2 regions of the Dysgonomonas reticulitermitis genome follow, and region 2 is predicted to be linked to the other one. Evidence: riboswitches for the same ligand, from Rfam matches in the RefSeq annotation. Region 2 holds a riboswitch; the other holds the start of a gene.
What was found. Region 2 has a riboswitch for cobalamin ahead of ACYPZI_RS01210 (TonB-dependent receptor plug domain-containing protein). Riboswitches for the same ligand answer to the same signal wherever they lie in the genome.
Positions count from the first base shown of each region.

Region 1: it holds a riboswitch for cobalamin, as region 2 does, so the genes downstream of both, ACYPZI_RS10400 (TonB-dependent receptor) here and ACYPZI_RS01210 (TonB-dependent receptor plug domain-containing protein) in region 2, are expected to answer to the same signal.

Region 1 is NZ_BAAHWU010000026.1:2,512-5,730, forward strand. Features, by position in the region: gene corA (magnesium/cobalt transporter CorA) at 1-820, shown strand, start outside; cobalamin riboswitch at 1,025-1,336, shown strand; gene ACYPZI_RS10400 (TonB-dependent receptor) at 1,478-3,219, shown strand, end outside.
Region 2 is NZ_BAAHWU010000002.1:15,487-18,705, forward strand. Features, by position in the region: gene ACYPZI_RS01210 (TonB-dependent receptor plug domain-containing protein) at 1-1,325, opposite strand, end outside; cobalamin riboswitch at 1,420-1,588, opposite strand; gene rfbD (dTDP-4-dehydrorhamnose reductase) at 1,865-2,815, opposite strand.

The DNA.
Region 1 (3,219 bases), on a different contig from region 2:
AGAGCTCGAACTCGAAGACTATCTGAAGATATACATTCAGGAAGAGGAAGAAATGGTAGAGATCGAGATGTCGTCGCGATATATGGAGACGGCCGATTCGCTGGTGGTAAACTCCAACTTTCTTTTGGGAAATTTCGAACGCGAGCCGGTTTCCTTCATCATGAAGAACAATATATTGATTACCGTTCGTGGCGAAGATCTGAGTTCTTTTCAGGAAACGGCAAAAAAGATATTTGGCAATCCCCGAAACTACCCTACCGGATACCATGCCTTTATGGCAATCCTTGAAACCCGTGTGGAAATAGACGCCGATATGGTGGAGGATATGACTTCGCAAATTACCACTCTGAGTAACAGTATCAGTATAAAGGAAGCAGACGAAGAGCTCTTGATGGAAATAAAGAACTTGCAGGAAAAAACCATGATGCTTCGCGAAAATATCATAGACAAACAGAGAGTGGTAACAAGCTTGTTAAAGAGCGAACTCATGCCGAAAGAACTGCACGGAAGAATCACAATACTGATAAAAGACATCAACTCGCTGCTCGAACATACCCGATTCAGCTTCGACCGCCTCGACTACTTACAGGATACCTTCCTCGGGTTCGTTAACATCGAACAGAACAAAATCATTAAAATGTTTACCGTGATCTCGGTAATATTCATGCCCCCTACCCTCATCGCCAGTATTTATGGGATGAACTTCGGGGATAATATGCCTGAACTTAGCTGGGAATACGGCTACGCGTTTTCTATCGGACTGATGATAGCGGCCGTTGCCATCATCCTCTTTTACTTCAAGAAGAAAAAGTGGCTGTAGCATAGAATTTACTGTCGCATGCCACCCCGGCCAAAGGGAAGAGCTGTTAAGTTCTCCCCTTTACCCTGCTATATTTTGCTGTCATCCTGAGTGGGACGAAGGATCTCCCTCTATTAAGGAGATGTTTCCTGTCGTCAACATGACAAAGAGAAAGAAAAAATTCTTTTATCATAAAATCTTATTACTCTTAAAAAAATATTAATACCTTTGTCTCCGGATTTTGGTATCATTATTCCGCATCTTCGGAAAATGATAAAAGGGAATCAGGTGTAAATCCTGAACAGACCCGCTGCTGTAAGCTCTTTTCAGTTAACAGTTAACAGTCATCAGTTAACAATGTTGCTGAAGAGTCTTTGAACAAGACCAAATACCACTGTCGTAAACAGTGAACAGTAAACAGTAAACAGTGAACAATTTATATTGATAACTGATAACTGATGACTGATGACTGAAAAGATGGGAAGGACGTTCAAAGATGGAGTAAGTCAGAAGACCTGCCAAGATTGATTAGTTTTAAAGCTTTCGGGAAATAAAGCTGAAGAACACGAATGAGAAGTCAATCTTTTTAAGTTAATTCAATTTACGGCTTAGGCTTCTGTTTATTCAGTCTTCAAATTATTTTTTCGTAAGCTATTGATAATTTTCAATTAGCTTGGGATGTTTTTCACCTGTTTTAAAAGATTCGTTTCAATAATCATATTATTGAATTTATATCTGACTGCCTCCTCTCAGAATAAGCTGGATACAATACAGCATCTGAATGAGGTTGTTATATCTGCCCGTCCGGTACAAATCGAAATCATACCTGTACAAACCCTGTCGGGAAAACTTCTCGAAAACCTGAGCGCACACTCGGTAGCCGATGCCATGCGCTACTTTTCAGGAGTCCAGCTCAAAGACTATGGCGGCATCGGAGGACTTAAAACGGTAAATATCCGCAGTATGGGCTCCGAACATGTCGGGGTATTCTATGACGGAATAGAGATAGGCAATCCACAGAACGGGGTTGTCGACCTTGGGCGATACTCGCTCGACAACATGGAATCTATATCCCTGTACAACGGTCAAAAGAGCGCCATATTTCAGCCGGCAAAGGACTATGCTTCCGCAAGTTCGATATACATGACCTCTAAATCTCCTGTTTTCAGGACAAACAGGAACCAATCCGTCAAAGCAACCTTCAAAACCGGAGCTTTCGATCTGGTGAATCCGTCTGTAGTCTGGAATCAGAAATTATCGAAAAACCTGTCCGGCTCCCTCAACGCGGAGTACATCTATTCATCGGGCAAATATAAATTCCAAAGTAAGAGAGAGAATACAATCGATGACAGAGGTGGATACGACACTACTGAAGTCCGCCGAAACGGAGACATCAAGGTATTCCGTATCGAACATGCGCTGTTCGGGAAAATAGAAAAAGGCGAGTGGAAAACCCGAACTTACTTCTACACTTCCGAGCGGGGCTATCCGGGCGCGGATGTGAAAGTACCGGGAAAATTTGCTCACGAAGACAGGCAGTGGGATAAGAATTTCTTCTTCCAGTCCTCCTTCAAAAAGAATATTTCCAAGAAATACAGCACATTGCTATCCGGAAAATATGCCTACGATTACATTCATTATATAGCCGGCGACTATCCGGGTCCGGCCTTTGACAATAAATACATGCTGCACGAAGCCTACCTTTCTACGGCCAATTTATTCAACATACTTCCGTTCTGGAGCGCCAATGTATCCACCGACTTTATGTGGAACAAAATGAACTCCAACATGCAGGAATTCATCTACCCACAACGCTATTCGGGATGGGCGGCGGCTGCCACGTCGCTCTACTTCGACCGCTTCAAATTGCAAGCAAGCTTGCTGGCTTCTTTTGTTCATGAAAACACGAAGGAAGATAAAAAAGACATCCAACGCGATTGGGACAAATATACTCCGTCCATTATAGCGTCGTGGCAACCGTTCAAGGCGCACGACCTGCACCTGAGAGCTTTTTACAAGAGCATTTTCCGTATGCCTACGTTCAGCGAAATGCACCTGGCATACATGGGTAGCCTGTCCTCATTTCTCAGACCCGAATATACCAAACAGTACAATATAGGAATAACTTATGCCAAAACTGTAAACTATTCTCTCAACATAGGCGGGCAGATCGATGCCTATCATAACAGGATTACAGATAAACTGGTCGCAGTACCCGGAGGTGTCAATTTCAGGTGGACAATGATGAATTTGGGGCTGGTAAAGATTAAGGGGGTGGATGTCGCCCTGTTTGCAGACGTTAAACCTCTCAAGGATTTCTCTTTCGAAGGCAGGCTGAATTATACATACCAGAAGGCTCTGGATTATTCCGATCCCGGCGAGCCGGTAACATATAAAAATCAGATTCCATTTATGCCTTG
Region 2 (3,219 bases):
AACGAAGCTCTTACACGTAAGTTTGCCGATTCGACAGGCTGATATGACAATCCCATTGACGGCGATAATTTTTTATAGACAGTATTACCACTATTATTTTTTACCTTTTCAGAAATGTAAGTAGCCAACAAACCTGAAGTAATAGTCAGTCTATCCGGTTTATACTTAAATGCGAATGCCGTATAAGAATGATAGCGACTAGGATCGGCAAGGTTATCACCAAACTGATCGGCCTCTTTATTCAGATTATTGTATGATAAATCTTCAGCAGTAGAGAAATCTATTCTATCATTTAACTGAAACAACAAAACATTCGACAGATAAACTTCCTGCTCTTTATATTTATTGGTCAATTTACCTCCCTGATATTTCTCATGTATATCCTCATAGCGGGTATAGTTGTAATCATATTTGGCCTGCGTCTTTAGTTTGAATCTTCGACCAAAGTCCTTTTTATATGACATCTGGGCAAAGAAGTTTTTATCCCACAAACGCTCGGCGGCATAATCTTCGCCGACAACAATACTTCCCGGTAAGCCGCGTTCGGAATCGAAGTAATAAACTTTAGTTTTCAGTTGTCCCGACTTCCCAAAATCGCTAAGGAAGTTTAATTCTGTCCGATATATATCCACATCGCTGTTTCTACGTTTTCTATCAGGTATTATTTTGTCATACTCCCCCGCGCTAAAAGGGTAGTTCCCATCCGCGCGTTGCCAACTTCCATTAGCTGTCGCGGCAAATGTTTTATTTATTTTGTATTTGTAGTCTATTACCGGATTGAACAGCCCGAAAGATCCACTTGTCACTTTTGCATAGCCTGCATATCTTTTATCCGAGAAATCAGGTACAACGGTTTCCAGATTCAATACCCCTACAGAAGAGAAAGCCCGGGCTGTTTGAAAGATATCATCCGATTGACCTATATCGAGGGATATCATTGACACATTATCCAAAGCAAAACGCCCTATATCGACCTGTCCGGATTGGATATTGGACACAAGAACCCCATCATAGCTCACTGCTGTGTATTCAGCGCCCATACCACGAATGGAAACCGTCTTGAGCCCTCCTATCCCACCATAATCTTTCAACACGATACCATTGAACCTTTTTACAGCATCGGAAACTGATTGTATCCCTTGCTCCAAAAGATCATCATTGGTTATTACCTGCAATAAATTTGTAGAACGGGAAATGGAAGGTTTCGTGTTAGCAGAAATTTCTACTTCAGATAGATTCTGAGTTTTAATAGTATCATTACCCTGTGCCTGCACAGCAGTGCAAACCAATGAAAAGAAAATGAATAGAAGAATTGAAAACCTCATCCGCGCAAAGCAATTCAATTAAACAATTGCTTTCGAGAAGAACAGAGAAAAGAAATATCTTTGCAGTGTTTCTTAAGCTTCATTCCTCGAAAGCTGTCCGAATATTCACTTTGCAGGTCTTCTGACTTACTCCAACTTGTACACCTTCCCGTTTTTATCAGTGGTTATTATACAAGCCTTTCAGAGCTTACAGCAGCGGGTCTGTTCAGGATTTGCACCTGATTCCCTTTTCATCCTTGCGGAACAAAGCTATGCAAAAATAAGAATAAGTTATGTAATAGACTAATTAATTACAGCAAATTTAAATTCAGGAGTAATTTGATACATTCTTGGCAGATTATCAAAGTCAATATTTTCAAGATCATTCCCCAAAGCTGTATCTACAATAACTACATCCAGATCATTCAAATGAACAGGGACAGTACTTCTTGCTATGTTATTTTACAATTTGGGCTGGCATGAAATAAATAGCAAGAAATATAGAACTGAAAAAACAAATCTTTTTCATTTATGTAGCGAGCTATTGCCCTGTAATGTTTCTAACAAGATAACAATTCTGTTATACAAATGTTTAAACTATCTTCCCAATCCGGAATAGATAAATTGAATACAGACTTTATCTTCATTTTGTCAAGGACACTATATTGCGGTCTTTTAGCTTTTGTCGGATATTGCTCCGTCGTAATAGGATTTACTTTACAGGAAATACCGGCATACTTATGTATGGCAATTGTGAAATCATACCATGAAATAACGCCTTCGTTCGAATAATGGTAAATACCCGCTTCAAACCCATTAGCTTCACTAAAATCAAGTATTTTAATTATAGTACGGGCCAAATCGGCCGCATTAGTCGGGGTTCCGGCCTGATCGGCTACAACATTCAATTCATCGCGTTCTTTTCCATATCTTATCATCGTTTTCACAAAGTTATTGCCAAAGACAGAATATAGCCAGGCCGTGCGGATAATAATACTTTGGGGACAGGTTTCTAATAAGATTTTCTCTCCCTCTTGCTTCGATTGTCCATAAACAGACTGAGGGTTTGTTGCGTCTGTCTCTTTATATGGACTTGAAGCCGTTCCGTCGAATACATAATCTGTGGAAACATGTATAACTTTGGCTCCATTGTTCGTTGCTGCAATACCTAAATTAGCCACAGCATCGCAATTGATCTTATAACATAAATCTACATCATCCTCTGCTTTATCTACCGCAGTATAAGCAGCACAATTGACGATATACTTTATGTTATTCTCTTTTAAATAATATTCTACAGCTTCGCGATTTGTAATGTCAAGTTCATTTACATCGGTAAAGAAGAATTTGAAATTATCTTCGTGATGCGCGGAAACTCTTTTGATTTCACTACCCAACTGACCGTTAGATCCGGTTACGAGTATATTTTTTTGAACAAGTTCGAACTGAAAAATATTTTTCGCAGTTTCATCTTGATCATCAGTTTGTTTATTTCCTGAGAAAAAAGCCATTATAATTTTATTAAAGAAAATGATTATCCGCAAACTTACCACAAAAAACAATGTGATAATAGTACAACAAAAGTAACAAACTTCTACAGTAGTCAGTAGTCAGTAGTGAGCGCTCAGAACTTAGAACTTAGAACTTAGAACTTTTTAACTAAAATGTAACAAACTTCTACAGTGAACAGTAGTTAGTAGTTAGTAGTGAGCGCTCAGAACTTTTTAACTCCTGCTTTTTAACTAAAAAGTAACAAACTTCTACAGTCAATTAGCCATTAGCTGTTAGCCGTTAGCTTATAGCCTTTGTCGCTTCGCGCCATTGTTGACTGATGGCTGATAACTGTTGACTGTTATTGTCGCTTTGCGCCATTTGCTAATTTGCTAATTTTCAAATTCGCTAATTTTCTCATTTT